Regions from separate parts of the Rhizobium sp. P1_E1 genome, predicted to be linked through region 3. Evidence: predicted binding sites of a transcription regulator. Region 3 holds the regulator's gene; each other region holds the start of a gene.
What was found. Region 3 encodes PhoB, which activates phosphate uptake and scavenging genes when phosphate is short. Its sites were predicted from a motif close to TGTCATNNANCTGTCAT; they were not measured.
Positions count from the first base shown of each region.

Region 1: a site for PhoB is predicted at 2,501-2,517, ahead of olsB (l-ornithine N(alpha)-acyltransferase). Genes of this name have one in related genera too.
Region 2: a site for PhoB is predicted at 2,168-2,184, ahead of phnG (phosphonate C-P lyase system protein PhnG). Genes of this name have one in related genera too.
Region 4: a site for PhoB is predicted at 2,796-2,812, ahead of AC1D1Z_RS20090 (esterase-like activity of phytase family protein). Genes of this name have one in related genera too.

Region 1 covers NZ_JBFUAY010000001.1:30,438-34,645, reverse strand. Annotated here, with positions in the region: gene AC1D1Z_RS00185 (NADP-dependent malic enzyme) at 1-825, shown strand, start outside; gene AC1D1Z_RS00180 (L,D-transpeptidase family protein) at 1,002-1,541, shown strand; gene olsB (l-ornithine N(alpha)-acyltransferase) at 1,575-2,453, opposite strand; gene AC1D1Z_RS00170 (hybrid sensor histidine kinase/response regulator) at 2,562-4,208, opposite strand, start outside.
Region 2 covers NZ_JBFUAY010000001.1:253,069-257,276, reverse strand. Annotated here, with positions in the region: gene AC1D1Z_RS01340 (carbon-phosphorus lyase complex subunit) at 1-1,008, opposite strand, end outside; gene phnH (phosphonate C-P lyase system protein PhnH) at 1,013-1,621, opposite strand; gene phnG (phosphonate C-P lyase system protein PhnG) at 1,621-2,097, opposite strand; gene phnF (phosphonate metabolism transcriptional regulator PhnF) at 2,322-3,059, shown strand; gene AC1D1Z_RS01320 (2,3-bisphosphoglycerate-dependent phosphoglycerate mutase) at 3,099-3,734, opposite strand; gene dapB (4-hydroxy-tetrahydrodipicolinate reductase) at 3,756-4,208, opposite strand, start outside.
Region 3 covers NZ_JBFUAY010000006.1:95,110-99,317, forward strand. Annotated here, with positions in the region: gene argF (ornithine carbamoyltransferase) at 1-1, opposite strand, end outside; gene AC1D1Z_RS04650 (aspartate aminotransferase family protein) at 44-1,243, opposite strand; gene AC1D1Z_RS04655 (GcrA family cell cycle regulator) at 1,664-2,197, shown strand; gene phoB (phosphate regulon transcriptional regulator PhoB) at 2,379-3,062, opposite strand; gene phoU (phosphate signaling complex protein PhoU) at 3,197-3,910, opposite strand; gene pstB (phosphate ABC transporter ATP-binding protein PstB) at 3,955-4,208, opposite strand, start outside.
Region 4 covers NZ_JBFUAY010000060.1:19,722-23,929, reverse strand. Annotated here, with positions in the region: gene AC1D1Z_RS20105 (DUF4164 domain-containing protein) at 170-445, shown strand; gene AC1D1Z_RS20100 (cell division protein ZapA) at 461-838, shown strand; RNA gene ssrS (6S RNA) at 908-1,066, shown strand; gene AC1D1Z_RS20090 (esterase-like activity of phytase family protein) at 1,148-2,635, opposite strand; gene AC1D1Z_RS20085 (NAD-dependent epimerase/dehydratase family protein) at 2,884-3,867, opposite strand; gene AC1D1Z_RS20080 (helix-turn-helix transcriptional regulator) at 3,965-4,208, opposite strand, start outside.

The DNA.
Region 1 (4,208 bases), on a different contig from region 3:
ATCCGGGCGACGGCGGAACGCGCCGGCATCGATCTCAACCGGCCGGGCCTCGAGATCGTCAATGCCCGTATCTCCACCCGGGTCGAGGCGTATATCGACTATCTCTATGCCAGGCTGCAGCGGAAGGGTTATCTCCACCGCGATGCCCAACGGCTGATCCACAACGACCGCAACCATTTCGCCGCCACCATGGTGGCGCTCGGCGACGCCGACGGCATGGTGACGGGCATCACCCGCAATTATTCGACGGCGCTCGAAGATGTGCGCCGCTGCATCGACCAGAAGCCCGGCCATCGCGTCATCGGCGTATCCCTGGCGCTCTGCCGCGGCCGCACCGTCTTCGTTGCCGACACCGCGGTGCATGACATGCCGACGGCCGAGGAGCTTGCCGATATCGCCGAGGAAGCCGCAGGTCTCGCGCGGCGCATGGGTTATCCACCGCGTGTCGCCCTGCTTGCCTATTCCACCTTCGGCCACCCCTCGGGCGAACGCTCCGAGCGGGTGCGCGAAGCAGTGAAAATCCTCGACAAGCGCCGCGTCGATTTCGAATATGATGGCGAGATGGCCGCCGATGTCGCCCTGAACCGCAAGGTGATGGAGCAATATCCCTTCTGCCGCCTCTCCGGCCCGGCCAACGTCCTCGTCATGCCGGCTTTCCACTCGGCCTCCATCTCGACCAAGATGCTGCAGGAACTCGGCGGCTCCACGGTGATCGGCCCGATTCTCGTCGGCGTCGACAAGCCGGTGCAGATCACCTCGATGGGCGCCAAGGACAGCGACATCGTCAACATGGCGGCGATCGCCGCCTATGGGGCTGGTTCGTAAACTCGTCCTGCGTTTCTGAGACGCGCCTTCTGGTGCCCGGCCTTGTGTGTCGGCCGGGCATTTATCCGGCTTTAGACTGGCGCCAAGGGGTGAAGCATCATGAACGCCAAAGCCTGCCAGCCATTGCCGGCCGATCGTGCCCGGCCTCGAGCGCGCCTCCTGAAGATGAGATCAAGTTGAGAAACAAGCTTGTCGTTTTAGCCATCGTGGTCGCCAGCTGTTTCGCTTATACGAAATTGATGGCCAGGGTCGGCTCAGGCTCGCCGCCTCCGGATGCGCCATTGGAACAACAGGCTGACCTCATTCRCGTTTATAAATCCGAACGCCGCATGCTCCTTTTGAGAGGCGATGCTCCCATCTCTACATACCGGATTTCTTTAGGCACGGCTGCCGATGCCGGGCCCAAGGAGCGAGAAGGTGACGAGAGAACACCTGAAGGACGTTATGAAATAGACTGGCGAAATCCAAAGTCCATGGCCTATCTGAGCCTGCACATTTCCTATCCAAATCCGGATGATCGGCGCAACGCTGAAGCAGGAGGTTTTCCTGCCGGGGGCGATATCATGATCCACGGGCTTCCCAATGGCTGGGGCCTCTTCGGAAACGTCCATCACCTGTGGGATTGGACGGATGGCTGTGTTGCAGTAACCAACTCGGAGATGCGCGATATCTGGGCTCGCGTCCCTAACCATACGCCGATAGAGATCATGCCCTGAAACATTGCCGGGGCCTGGCGACTAGGAAAGGCTCTAGCTCGCGAAGCGGCCGGCGTCGGCGCCGTAGTAATTCAGGTAGCGGTCGGAAATGCTGGAGATCGGCAGCACGATCAGCACGTCGGTCGTGTTGAAGGCATGATCAATGACCGCGCTGGAGCCGACCATCGCGCCGAGGCGCAGATAGCCCTTGATCAGCGGCGGCAGCGCCATCAGCGCCCGCTTCGGGTTGATGGCCTCGACCGGCATCAGATCCATGTTGCGGGCGAGATCCGGCAGTGCCCCGACGGCCCATTCGTTCTTCGCCAGCACGTTGTGATAGAGGAAGGACAGCGCCAGCGCGTGGCTTTCGAGATAGACACCTGGGAACGAGGCGCAGCCGAACATGGCGCTGACGCCGTGTTTCAGCGCATAGGCCCAGTTGCCCTGCCACAGGAGCTCGACGGTGCGCTTGGTGCGGTATTCCGGCAGCACGCAGGAGCGGCCGAGCTCCATGAAGCGCTTGTCCGGATGTTTCGCGATAAGGCCCTCGATTTCGAATTCGGAAGCCGAGTAAAAACCGCCATTGGCGACGGCGACATCCTGACGCAACAGCCGGTAGGTGCCGACGATCTGGTCTTCCGGGTCGCCCTCGATCGAGCGGTCGAGAACGAGAAGATGGTCGCAGACGGCGTCATAGGCGTCGACATCACGCTGCCGGCGCATGGCATCCAGCGGCAGCTGCGCCTTCATTTCGTCGACGAAGACGCGGTAGCGCACGGCCTGGGCAGCATCGATCTCGCGCGCCGTGCGGGCAAGGCGGGTCTCCAGATTGCCGATGCGGCCGAGGATATCGCCGTCCTTCTGCACAGCAGCCGTCGAGGGTGGTGCAGCCTCCGCGGTGGTGTCACGATTCAGGATGTCGATGGCGGACATGACGATTCTCCCGTTGCCGGCTTATCGACGCCATAAAACACTTCTCTGCGACAGGAAAGTGACATTTTGAATTTCCAAGCGCAAGCAGCGGGCCGGTTCCTGAGGCGCTCACCGCGCCTCTGCCCGGCGGGCGGAAAGTGCGGCGACCGCCTGAACTTCGGTCAGCAGCCGGACCGGATCGACCGGCTTTACCATGACGCGGTTGGCGCCGTTGAGCAAGACCTGGCGGCGTGATTCGTCGCTCTTGTCGGCAGTCAGGACGATCACCGGCACCGAGGCGAGATCGAGCCGCCGCTCGTGGCCGCGCAGGCGTCCCAGCATGTCGATGCCGTTCCCACCCGGCATCGAGAGATCGCTGATGATGATATCGGGCCGGGCATTCGCCTCGCAGAGCGCGCAGTCGAGCAGCGACTCGAAATCTTCGACATGGCGCACCTTATGCCCGCCCTTTTCCAGGACGACGCGCACCAGCATGGCATTGATCGGATCGTCCTCGCCGAGCAGGATGCTGAGCCCGCTGGCGGGAACCACCGTCTCCGCCACTGAAAGGCCGAAGCCCGGCTGGTTGTCGTTCAGCGCGTCGCGCTTCTCCATGCCGCGCATGCGCCCGCGCAGCACGTCGATCAGCGACTGTTCGCGCAGCGGCCGGATCAACCAGGCATCGAAAAGGTCGAGCGGATGGGCGCTGCGTTCTTCCGGGTTGACGAGCAGGACCTTACGCAGGCCAAGGGCGGCAATTTCGGCGCGATCGGCAAGATGGTCGGAAAATTCCGCCGACATGCGATGGTCGATGATGATGTCGGTCGGCCGCCGTCCGCCCTTTGCCAATCCGAGCAGCGTTGACCGCGCCGTCTCGCCGTCGCCGACAAGATGGCAGAGGCCGCCGAGCGCGGTGATCGTCTCGGCGATGGCGGTGCGCGCGGCACCTGCCGGCGCCAGCAGCACGACGCTGTTGCCGGCAAGCAGCGTGTTTCGCCGGTCGGGGCGCTCGCTGCCGATATCGACTGGGAAGCGGATGGCGAATTCGCTGCCTCTGCCCTTTTCGCTGGCAACCGTCAGAGTGCCGTTGAATTCGCGCATGATGCGGGCGGAGATGGCAAGGCCGAGCCCGGTACCGTTGCTCTTGTCGGCAACGGTCCCGCCCTGCTCGAACTCGCCGAAGACGCGCGCCTGCTCCTCCGCCGTCATGCCTGGACCGCTATCGGTCACAGTGATCAGCAAGTCGCCGGCGTCGAGCGACACGCGGATGAAGACGCCGCCGACCTGGGTGAACTTCACGGCATTGCCGATGACGTTGAACAGAACCTGGCGCAGCCGCGCCGGGTCGAAGCTCATATTCTCAGGGACATCGGATGACACGGTGGCGCCGATCTCGATACCCTTTTCATGCGCCCGGTGGGCGAGCATCTCGACGACGCTTTCCAGAAGCTTGCGCAGCGATTCCGAGCGCGGATGCAGCGCGAAGCGGCCGACCTCGATGGTAGAGAAATCGAGAAGATCCTCGACGAGCTGCGTCAATGCATGGCCGGACTGGCGGATGCTCGCGAGATAGTTCTGCTGCTCCTGCGTCAGCCGCGTCTCCGCAATCAGATGCGTCATGCCGAGAATGCCGGAAAGCGGGGTGCGCACCTCGTGGCTGACGGTGGCAAGCAGCCTCGATTTGGCGGCGCTGTTATATTCAGCCTTCTGGCGGGCCTCCTCGCGGCCCTGCGCGATGAGCCGCTCGTCGGTCACGTCGCGGGCAACGCTCTGCAG
Region 2 (4,208 bases), on a different contig from region 3:
ATAATGCGGAAGCTTCAGGTGCTCGACGAAGCCCGTCGCCTGGACATTGTCGGAGTGCGAGATGACAAATTCCTCGTCCTGTGCCGGCGCGGTGATATCCTCGCCGAGCTCTTCGGCGCGAAGCGCCCGGTCGACCAGCGACATCGCCATCGCCTTGCGCTCGCTCTGGCCGAAGACCAGGCCATAGCCACGGGTGAATTGCGGCGGCGCCTTGGCCGAACCCTTGAACTGGTTGACCATCTGGCATTCGGTGATCTGGATCGTGCCGAGCGAGACGGCGAAACCGAGTTCCGGCACGTCGAATTCCACCTCGACGTCGCCGATGCGGATTTCACCGGTGAAGGGGTGGTTGCGGCCGTAGCCGCGCTGGGTGGAATAACCGAGCGCCAGCAGGAAGCCCTCGTCGCCACGGGCAAGCGCCTGCAGGCGCAGATCGCGGGTCATCGGGAATTCCATCGGCTCGCGGGTCAGATCGCCGATCTCATGATCTTCAGGCATGTCGCCGTCGGCCTCGATCAGGCCCTCTTCGCCGAGGATTTCGGAGACGCGCATGACGCGGCCGGTCTCGGCTGCACGCTGAGCGGGTGTCTCGACCGCCTCGTCCGAAAGCAGTGTGGGATCGAGCAGGCGGTGGGTATAGTCAAAGGTCGGGCCGAGGAGCTGGCCGCCCGGCAGATCCTTGTAGGTCGCCGAGATGCGGCGTTCGATCGTCATATCAGCCGTGTCGAGCGGCCTGGAATAGCCGAAACGCGGCAGCGTCGTGCGGTAGGCGCGCAGCAGGAAGATCGCCTCGATCATGTCGCCGCGTGATTGGCGGATGGCAAGTGCAGCGAGCGTGCGGTCGAAAAGCGAGGCCTCGGCCATGACGCGATCGACGGCGAGCGCCAGCTGCGCGACGATCTGTTCGATGCCGATCGCCGGCAGCGAACGGTCGCCGCGGCGGCGGTCGGCGAGCAGGCGGTGTGCATTGGCGATGGCGGCCTCGCCACCCTTGACGGCAACATACATGCGCTCAGATCTCCGTTGCTGTGATCTTGGTGGTGCGCGGCAGGCAGAGGAAACGCCTGCCCGCCGTCAGCACGATGTCGACGCCGCGCGGAAAGAGCGCACGGTTCTCGGTCCAGAGCCGCAGGAAGGTCTCCGGCAGGCCGATGGGCGCGATCTCCGTCACGCTCTGGATGCCCGGACCCATCAGGGCCAGCCTGCGGCCGCCCTCGAGTTCGGCGAGTTCGATGACAACAGTCGTCGAGCGGTCGGGATATTCCTGCGTGCCTGATGCGAAGAGGCCGAAGGAGGAAAGTGCGGTGCCGGCCTCGGTGAAGGCAAAACGCGCCTCGGCCTTTTCGCTGGTCAACGGCGCGCCGGTATGGAAGCCGAGCCATTCCGGCACGGCGGATTTCACCAGTCCATGGGAAAGCCAGAGGGGCGTGTCGTGGTCGCAAAGCGTCAGCGCGATCGTGCCGGCGGCGATGCCGAGCGGTGCCGGCGGAGCGACATCGGGCTGAACGGTCTGGATCGTGCCGGGGCGGGCCATGCCGTCCATCAGCATCTTGAAGACGCTCTGGGCATGGAAGACCGGCTCGGCAAAGCCGCCGGTCAGAGCTTCTGTCTTCAGGCCCATCAGTTGTCTCCCCGCACCATGGTGAAGAAATCGACGCGTGTCGCCGCCGTCTCGTTCGTCTTGCGGCGTTCGGCATCGGCGATCCGTTCGGCGATCGGCAAAAGCAGTGCCTGTTCGACAAAATCCTTCGTCGCGTCCTCCTGCCAGAGCGCGTCGAAGATCGCCGCAAGCCTGGCCTTCTCGCGGTCGGTGCCGAGCGCCTGCGCATGGCCGACCGAGCCCGTGTCGAGCCGGACGGTGGCCCGCGTCACGGTCACTTCGCCCAGATTGAAGGGAGCGCCGCCGCCGCCGATGCGTCCGCGCACCATCACCAGCCCGGTCTCCGGTCCGCGCACCTGATGGGCCACAGGCTTTTGCGGCAGCGCATCGAAGACCGCCGTGAGTTCGCTGCGTTCCGCACGCGCCAGCAGATCGGCGGCGCGTTTGCGCCCGGATGCCGTCTGTGACGCAGCGTCTTTCCTGTCCGCTGGTATCATCGCCGCTTCCCTTAAAATGTCTATTGATATAGACAACCATACAAGATACATTTAGCTCTAAATCGATGTCGTGACAAGCGTGTGACATCTACAGTGCCGCGCGTCTTTGCAGACGCGCAAAGGACGCTGTAGCACTTTGAATTGCTGCATAATTCGATCCTGAAATCGGGATCGTTTTCAGGATCGAATTGTGCAGAAGGCGAGAAATGGCGGGCAGGGGTGGAATGGCGGGATTGAAGCAGGTGCAAAGGCAAACCGGCGTGGCGCTCTGGCGCCAGATCGCCGATCGGATTCGCGAGGCGATCAGCAACGGAGCCTATGACGAAACGGGCATGGTACCGCCGGAAACCATGTTGGCGGTGCAATTCGGCGTCAACCGGCATACGGTGCGCAGTGCGCTGGCGGCGCTGGCGCAGGAGGGGATCGTCCGTGCGGTACAAGGTCGCGGCACGCTGATCGAACGCAAGGAGCGGCTGAATTTCCCGATCACAAGGCGCACGCGCTTTACCGCCGGCATCGGCGATCAGGCGCGTGAAATGCGCGGCCTTCTGCTCGATGAGGCGAAAGAGGAAGCGAATGCCGAGGTCGCCCGCTGGCTGGGCCTGAAGCAGGGTGAGCCAGTGATCCGCCTGGAAACATTGCGCCAGGCGGACAAGCGGCCGGTTTCAAGGGCGACGAGCTGGTTTCCAGCCGAACGCTTTGCCGGTATCGGCGAGGCCTACCGGGCGGGGGAATCGATCACCAAGGCTTTCGCCGAACTCGGCCTGCCGGATTATGTCCGGGCGACGACCGAGGTGACGGCCGCTCATGCGAGCGCAGCCGATATGGCCGATCTCGAACTCACCCCCGGTGCGATCCTTCTGATCGCCAAGGCAATGAATACCGATCTTGACGGTGCGCCGGTGCAATATTCGATCAGCCGTTTCGCGGCCGACCGGGTGCAGTTCACCATCGAGAACTGAGCGTCTTTCCCCGCCGAAGCGGGGAAAGATCAGCTGAGATCAATGCGCGCCCGACATGTCGCCGAGCACTTCCTTTGAAGCGACCGTGGAATCCGCCTTCAGCTTGTAGACCATCGGCACGCCGGTCGCGAGGTTGAGGGCGAGCACGCCTTCTTTGTTCAGCTTGTCGAGCACCATCACCAGCGAGCGCAGCGAATTGCCGTGTGCGGCCACCAGCACCTTCTCGCCCCTGAGCACGCGCGGCAGGATCTCGGTGAGGTAGTAGGGCCAGACGCGGGCGCCGGTGTCGCGCAGGCTTTCGCCGCCGGGAGGCGGCACGTCATAAGAACGGCGCCAGATGTGCACCTGTTCCTCGCCCCATTTGGCGCGGGCATCGTCCTTGTTGAGGCCGGAGAGGTCGCCATAGTCGCGCTCGTTCAGCGCCTGGTCGCGGATCGTCTGGAGATCGGGCTGGCCGACCTTGTCGAGGATGAGCTTCAGCGTGTGCTGCGCACGCACCAGCACCGAGGTGTAGGCGACGTCGAATTTGATCCCGTATTCGGCAAGCGCCGTACCGCCGGCATTGGCTTCCTGGATGCCGAGCTCCGTCAGATCGGGATCCTTCCAGCCGGTGAAGAGATTCTTCAGGTTCCAGTCACTCTGGCCGTGGCGAACGAGGACGAGGGTACCGCTCATGAATATGCCTCCGTAGTATCGTTATGAGGAAGAAAGCCCGAGCACGTCGAGCATGGAATAGAGACCCGGCTTCTTGTCGCGCGCCCAGAGCGCCGCCTTGATGGCGCCGCGCGCAAAGATCGAGCGGTCGGCCGCGCTGTGCGACAAGGTGACGATTTCGCCTTCTCCGGCGAAAAGCACGGAATGCTCGCCGATGACGGAGCCGCCGCGCAGCGTCGCAAAACCGATGGTGCCGGCTTCACGGGCGCCGGTATGGCCGTCGCGCACCCGGACCGACTTCGAGGCCAGATCGATGCCGCGCCCCTTTGCCGCGGCCTCGCCGAAGAGAAGGGCGGTGCCGGAAGGCGCATCCACCTTGTGCTTGTGGTGCATTTCCAGGATCTCGATATCCCAGTCATCAGGATCGAGCGCACGCGCCGCCTGCTCTGCCAGCACGCTGAGCAGATTGACCCCGAGGCTCATATTGCCTGACTT
Region 3 (4,208 bases):
TATCGTCTTCTTACCTGTGCTGCGCCCGAAGGCGGCAATCTCTTCAAGCCGTCTTCTTGACCTTGGAGGCGCGAATGCTTTCGGCGGCGCGCTCGATGCGGGCAAGGCCCTCGCGGGCTTCCTCGGCGGTAACCACGAGGGGCGGAAGAAGGCGGATGACGTTGTCGCCGGCGGGTACGCCGAGCAGATGGGCGGCGCGGATCGCCTGCAGCAGTTCGGCGGAGGGAACGGCAGCCTTGATGCCGAGCAACAGCCCCTCGCCTCTGATATCTTCGATCACATCGGGATAACGATCCTTCAGCGAGGCGAGGCCCTGGCGGAAGACCAGTGCGACGTCGCGCACATGCTGGAGGAAGCCATCGGCAAGGATGATGTCGAGCACGGCACTGCCGACGGCCATGGCGAGCGGATTGCCGCCATAGGTCGAGCCATGCGTGCCGGCCTTCATGCCGGAGGCGGCCTCTGAAGTGGCAAGGCAGGCGCCGAGCGGAAAACCGCCGCCGATGCCCTTGGCGACAGCCATGATGTCGGGGGTGACGCCCGCCCATTCATGGGCGAAGAGCTTGCCGGTGCGGCCGACGCCGGTCTGGACCTCGTCGAGGATCAACAGCAGGCCGTTGTCGTCGCAGAGCTGGCGGAGCGCCTTCATGAATTCGGTGGTGGCAGGACGGACGCCGCCCTCGCCCTGCACTGGCTCGATGAGAATCCCAGCCGTGGCATCGGTAATCGCGGCGCGGACCGCTTCGATGTCGCCGAAAGCCACCTGATCGAAACCCGGCGCCTTGGGGCCGAAGCCTTCGAGATATTTCTCCTGGCCGCCGGCGGCGATCGTCGCCAGCGTCCGTCCGTGGAAGGCGCCTTCGAAGGTGATGATATGGAAGCGCTCGGGATGGCCCTTGGAAAACTGATAGCGGCGCGCCGTCTTGATCGCGCATTCGAGCGCCTCGGCACCCGAATTGGTGAAGAACACCTTGTCGGCGAAGGTGGCGTCCGTCAGCCGCTTTGCCAGACGTTCCTGACCGGGGATCTCATAGATGTTCGACAGGTGCCAGACCTTGTCGGCCTGCTCCTTCAGTGCGCCCACAACATGCGGATTGCTGTGGCCGACTGACGTGACGGCAACGCCAGCGCCGAAATCGAGATATCGCTCGCCGCTTTCGGTGATCAGCCACACGCCCTCGCCTCGCTCGAACCGCAGCGGGGCACGAGAATAGGTGTCATAAAGCGGCGCGGCTTCAGCCATGGCGCGATCTCCATCAAAGTTGCCGGGCAATGACTCCGGCTAAGGAAACCAGGCCCGAAAAATCAAAAATGCCGCCTTGCGGCGGCGAGGGGCACTATTTCCTTTTCGCGCTGCAATGTCAACAAAACTGCGCCCTTAGCGTATGCAGCAAGGGTGTACAGCGGCATTTTCAGTCTTCAACAGGCATTATTGCAGAAATGCCACGCAGAGGCAGCAAGTTGGGGAAAACTACGAATTCGATTCATCCGGATTCATGCGACTCTTGTCACGGAGTCAGCCTCACACTAGGTTAAAGATCAATTACTAGACTGCATGCGGCGGAACTAGTCACCAAAATTGATCAAGCGTTTCTTGTTTCGGAGCTCCCGGGACAACGGTGAGGGATTCTGCCATCACCAACGCAAAAGGTGGAGACAGGGCATGAACTGGACAGACGAGCGGGTCGAGAAACTCAAGAAACTTTGGGCCGAAGGACTGAGCGCCAGCCAGATCGCTGCGCAGCTTGGCGGAGTCAGCAGAAATGCGGTCATCGGCAAAGTGCACCGGCTGAGCCTTCCAGGCCGTGCCAAGGCTGGCGGCACCAACACCGCCGCACGAACGCCAAAGCGCAATACATCGGCGCCGCGCGCACCGAACTACACCTCACGGGTCGCCACGCGCACCGTTACCCGCCAGCAGGGCGCGACCATGCTGAAGGAAGAGATCGAGATCGAAACGATCGAGGAAATGGAATACGTGCCGAGAGGCAACGTGGTCGTGCCGATTTCCCGACGCCTCGGCCTGACGGAACTGACCGAACGCACCTGCAAGTGGCCGGTCGGCGATCCGCTGAAGGACGACTTCCATTTCTGCGGCTGCGAATCCCCCGACAATTCGCCCTATTGCAGCTACCACCAGAAGCTTGCCTACCAGCCGGTCAACGAACGCCGCCGGGCAGCCGCGCGGGCCAGCTGAGCGGGCTGACCATCGTTAGAATGCAGAAACGGGCCGAGTGGCCCGTTTTTTTGTTGCTGGATGGAAGCTCAGGTTTTCCTCCGTCATGCTCGGCCTTGTGCCGAGCGCAGATCCTCGGCACGAGGCCGAGGATGACGTCGCGGTTTTGCCAGGGATTTGTCAGCAACTCAAATGGAAGCCCTCAGGCTTCCATCGAATAACCGGCGCCGCGGACGGTGCGGATGACGTCCTGCATGTTGGAAAAATTCAGCGCCTTGCGCAGGCGGCCGACATGGACGTCGACGGTGCGCTCGTCGACATAGATATCGTGGCCCCAGACGCCGTCCAGAAGCTGCGAGCGGGAGAAGACCCGACCCGGTGACGACATCAGGAATTCCAACAGGCGGAATTCGGTGGGGCCGAGGCGGACTTCGCGGGTCTTGCGATGGACGCGATGGGTCTCGCGGTCGAGCTCGATGTCACCGCATTTCAGTACCGTCGACAGCACCTCGGGGCGGGCGCGCCGCAGCATCGCCTTGACGCGGGCAACGAGCTCGGGGGTCGAGAAGGGCTTGACGACATAATCGTCGGCGCCCGTCGACAATCCGCGAACACGCTCGCTTTCTTCGCCGCGCGCCGTCAGCATGATGATCGGCAGGCGCTCGGTTTCCGGCCGCATGCGCAGACGCCGGCAGAGCTCGATGCCGGAGACGCCGGGCAGCATCCAATCGAGGATGAGAAGATCGGGCGTGCGCTCCTGAAGCCGCATTTCGGCTTCGTCGCCACGAAGGATGGTATCGACCTCGAAGCCTTCCGCTTCGAGATTGTAGCGAAGAAGCACGCTGAGGGCTTCCTCGTCTTCAACAACTGCAACTCTCGGGATCATGCGTGTCGGTCTCCTCGCGCATGATCCTTAAACCGGGGGTGATTTAAGCAATGCATCCTGCGCAAATTCAGAAATTGGCTGCGACCTCGTGCGCGCCCGGATGGGCGCGCACGCAAGTGGCGGGGTGTGGGCGGTTATTCGGTGACCGCGCCGACGGTGTTGGCGCTGTCGTCCTTCGGACGGTCGCCTTCCGGCTGAGCGCCTGTCGTCATGTAATAGATCGTCTCAGCGATGTTGGTGGCGTGGTCGCCGATGCGCTCGATGTTCTTGGCGCAGAAGAGAAGATGTGTGCAGCTGGTGATGTTGCGCGGATCTTCCATCATGTAGGTCAGGAGCTCGCGGAACAGCGAGGTGTACATCGCGTCGATCTCATTGTCCCGTTCGCGGATCGCATTCGCCTTGTCGGCGGAACGATTGGTGTAGACGTCGAGCACTTCCTTGAGCTGAACGAGCGCCAGCTCGGACAGATGCTCGAGGCCGCGAGCGAGCTTGCGGGGAACGCCGGTGCTTTGGACGGCGATGACGCGCTTGGCGGTGTTCTTGCCGAGGTCGCCGACACGTTCGAGATCGGCGGCGATGCGGATCGAACCCATGATTTCGCGCAGGTCCGAAGCCATCGGCTGACGGCGGGCGATGGTGACGATCGCCTTGTCGCCGATTTCGCGTTCGGCGTGATCGAGGATCACGTCGTCGGAGATGACCTTCTGCGCCAGCGCGGTATCGCCGTTGACGAGAGCGCGCACGGCTTCGCTGACCATCTGCTCGGCCAGGCCGCCCATTTCGGAAATCCGCCTGGACAGGAACTTCAAATCATCATCATAGGCAGAAAAAATATGTGTCGATGCCATGGGGCTTTATCCTCGAATAACGGGAAGGCTTGGTGTCGCCAAGATCAGCCGAAGCGACCCATGATGTAGTCCTGGGTGCGCGGATCGTCGGGATTGGTGAACATCTTGTCGGTGTCGTTCTCCTCGACGAGATTGCCGAGGTGGAACATGGCGGTGCGCTGCGAGACGCGCGCGGCCTGCTGCATGGAGTGGGTGACGATGACGATCGTGTAGTTCTCGCGCAGCTCGTGGATCAGCTCCTCGACCTTGGCGGTGGCGATCGGGTCGAGCGCCGAGCAGGGCTCGTCCATCAGGATGA
Region 4 (4,208 bases), on a different contig from region 3:
ATGACGAATTTGATGCGACGAGCATGTGGAAAACGCTCATCCACAGGATAGGCTGGCGGACAAGTGACAGGATTTATTGACGGGCCGTCGGCGAGCTGCATATCCTTTTGAAATCGCAGGATCGGCGCGGCGTGCCGATTCGCGGATCCTGCGCGGGAATCGGAAAGACATGATGCCCACAGGCAAAACCATGGAAGCAGCGCTCAACGAATTGAGACAGGCGATTTCGAGCCTCGAAAACGCCGTCGACATGCGCGTCGAGCGGCAGCGCGAGCAGGGCGAGATCGAGGGCGAGGTGCGGCGCGTGCACGCCGACCGCTCCCGGCTGGCGCAGGAGCTCGATCAGGCCGAATTCCGCGCCAACCGGCTGGAAGAGGTCAATCGCGAAGTATCGCGGCGGCTGGTGACGGCGATGGAAACGATCCGCGCAGTTCTGGATCGCTGATAGAAAGAGTTTGGCATGGCGCAGGTGACGGTAACGATCGACGGCAAGGCCTATCGCATGGCCTGCGAGGAAGGGCAGGAGGATCACCTGACCGATCTCGCCACCCGTTTCGACCGCTATGTCGGCCATCTCAAGGACCAGTTCGGCGAAATCGGTGATCTCAGGATCACCGTCATGGCCGGCATCATGATCGTGGACGAGATTGCCGAGCTGACGCGCCGCGTGGCCGGATTGGAATCCGAGCTCGAGTCGCTACGCGGCAATCGCGATACGGTGCTTGCCGCGACCGCCCGGACCGAAGAAAATCTTGCGGCAGCGCTGAGCGAGGTCTCGAGCCGCATCCGCGGCATCACCGACAAGCTGAATGGCCGGTCCGCCCCGGAACTCAATTGATCTCAATTAAATAGGGGTGGCCTTCCGTCGCCACTGGCGCGTCAGCGCAAACAACCTTATATATCGCCTTGCGGTCTGCGCCTCTCGACAGGAACCACAATCCCTGGGGCCATACTCGATCCAAAGGGAGCTGTCCCTGGCCAGGCCCGTGGGCCTGGACACACGGCGCCCACCTACGTTTGTAGGCACCCAGGATCGTAAACATCCATCGGTGGTCGTGGATCGCACCCTTCCCTTTTATCGTCGGCAGGGATCCCGGATATGGCGGGCGAACGCGCGGCTTCCGCGTCCGCCCTTGTCAGTGCGCGACTACTTCTTCAGACTTGGAAGGGTGACCTGAAAGACCTGGAACATGGTGTCGACGTCGGCACCGCCGTCCGCCTTGTAGGCTGCACCCACCTGGAAACCATCCTGCGTCAAGAAGTCGTTGTCATTGGCGACGAACAGGAAGTAGTCGTCCGGCAGGTTCGGGTCGAGAACGCTCGCAAGCCCCATGGCTTCCCATTTTTCCGACAGATTGTTCTTGTCGTTCGGCGCGCCGTTGTGCAGGCCGAAGCGGGCAAGCTCGGCCTTGTCGTTGAGATCGATGAAGGGTGTCAGCGTCGCCGGCGTCAGCGAGGGATCGACGACGCCCTTCGGCGCGATCGGCTTGCCGGCGTCGAAATCGCTGCCGGCGATGTCGGTCGCAGCGGAAACGTCGACAATACCGACCTTGCGGTAGAGCGAGGTGTCACCCTTCAGGCCCTGGCCGTTGCCGCTGTCGCGGGCGAGCATCAGAAAGGTCTTGTCGGAAAGAGCGACGATTTCGCTCTCCGCGGCGATCGTCGTCTTGTCCTTGGCGTCCTTGAAGACCGGCAGCGGTACGACATATTCGTGCACCAGTTTCAGATGATCGGGATCGGCGGCGTCATAGATCATGGCGCGGGTATTTTGGCGGGTCGAGCCGGAATCGCCGCCGTCCTGGCGGGCAGCCGACTGCAGCACTGATATGATGAACTTACCGTCCGGCGTCATCGCCATGCCTTCGAGACCCTGGTTGTTCTGGCGGCCGGTCTCTGGATCCTTCGGGTCCGGCGCGGATGCGCCGGGGCCGGGATTGTTGGAGGCGAAGCTCAGCGCGCCCTTGCGCATCGGCAAAAGAGCTTTCGGCGGCTGGGTGGCAGACAGCAGGTGGCCGTCGGCCGAGAAGTGATAGATATAAGGGCCATATTCATCGCTGACGAACATGGTACCGTCGGCCATGCGGATGATGGCTTCATTGTCGAGCGCGATCTTGCCGTTCGTCGCCTGCGGCAGCGGCGGAAAATCGCCGGCAGCGGGGCGGACGGCGGATTCCGGGTCGAGACCCGTCATGTCGCCACCCTTGTCGTCGATGAAGAGCGTGGAATCGACGAGCTTTGCGTCGACGCCAGACTGTTCCTTGCCGGCCTCGGGTGCCGCACCCGGAGCGGTCGGTGTCAGGCCGATCGAGATGGTGTTCAGGCGGGGCCGATAGTCGACGGTGCCAACGGCGTTGTAACCGCGGTCGGGCAGCAGGTAGAGCGTGCCCTTATAGCTGGCGCCGTCGCGGCTCCAGGCGGCCTGATCGACCGCCATGCCCGAGCCGGAACCGAAGGTCTCGCCGAATTTGTCGCGCTCGTTGGCCGGGATACGCCCGATGCCGACCAGGCCCTTGTTGACGAAGGTGAGGCCACCGACGGTGGCGGAATTCTCGGCACTTGCGACGGCCGGAATGGCGGCGGATGCGGCGAGAACCGCGGCGAACAGCCGCGATGCGTACGGTCTTATACTCTTCATGGAAATACCCTCTCGGTCAAAAGCGCTCTCGAAACGGTTTCCGCCTGCAGGCTGGACACCGCTTCAAATGACACCCCGGCCTGGATTCGATTTCCCGATGGCACAACAGGCCCTGGATTTCGTCGCCCCATATCCCCGGCAGACGGTCTATGACGGGATCGTGATATCTGGATGACACTTACTTCTCAGTGAAAGCGTCGTGCTGAAGACGATCTCAGCTTTCGGCTATCCGCACTCCAGCTCGCGCTCTATCCGACCGGATAAGGCCCTTCGGCAAAGACCTCGTCGTGGTAGCCTTTGGAACCGATATCCAGTGCCAAGGGGCTTCGCCATTCCCTGTCGTCGCGCAGGCAATCGAGTACGAAACGGAAATCATATCGCGGCTGCCAGCCGAGGTCCTGTCTTGCGCGTTCGTTGACATAGACACGGTCGAGCGCCGGAAACATTTTCCAGCCGCGTAATGCGTAGAGGGCGCCTGCACCCGGGAACAGCCGTTCGACGACATGAGGCGCGTTATGCCTGATCGCGGCAAGATCGCTCGCCGAAAACGGCGTCGTGGCGGAGACGATGTAGCGGCCAAAGCCGATTGCCGGTGCCTTTTCCAGCGCCAGCAGATGGGCGCCGACCACATCGCTGATGTCGACGCGGCGGTGAAGAAGCTCGTTGGCCTGGGCATTCTCCGCCGAATATCTGTTGCGAATGGCGGGGCCGTCGTCGTTTTCGGGAAAGAAACGCGACGTCCTGAGAATGACCACCGGCAGGCCGGATTTGCGGGCAAAGAGTTCGCACAGGCCTTCGGCGGCGAGTTTCGTTACGCCGTAGATGTTTTTTGCGACGGGAAGCACGTCCTCGGTCACCCATGCCGCCGGTTCGCCGGCAACCGGCGTCAATGCCGCGCCGAAGGTGCTGGTGGTGCTGGTGAAGACGAAGCTTGCGACGCCTGCGGCGGTCGCCTCTTCGAGCAGGTGCAGAGTGCCGGCGATATTTGTGTCGAGGAAATCGTAATTGCCGTGGGTCGCTACATGCGGCTTGTGCAGCGTCGCGGCATGGATGACGTGGCTGATGCCTGACATCGCCTGCCGGACGAAGGCGCGATCACTGATCGAGCCGACCATGTCGGTGAAAGCCGAGGGCTTGATATCGATGCCGCGCATCCAGCGGCTTTCCGCCCTCAGCGTTCGCATCAGCGCCTCGCCGAGATGGCCGGCACTTCCCGTCACCAGTATCGTCATCACATCGTCTCCTAACCGTTCGGCGGCGGACGCTATAAAGACTAAGGTTTCCAGACAACGCATAAATTATGCATGGGAATGCAGGAAAGCTGCAGCCTCAGCCGATGGTCGTGACGAGACGGCCGGCGCTGCCATCGGAACGCATGATCCTTTCCCAGGTCACGCGGCCGGCGGCGATCGGCAGCAGAGCATTGCCGTTGGCGCCGGTATCGAGGGTCAGCGACGAGAGCCTGCCCGCATGCCAACCGTGCTCCTCCAGCGACTGCTCGGCGGCGGCGATTTCGGCGGAAGCGTAGGGGAACAGAGAGCGGCCGAGAAAGGCGCCGAGCGGCGCCCGCCAC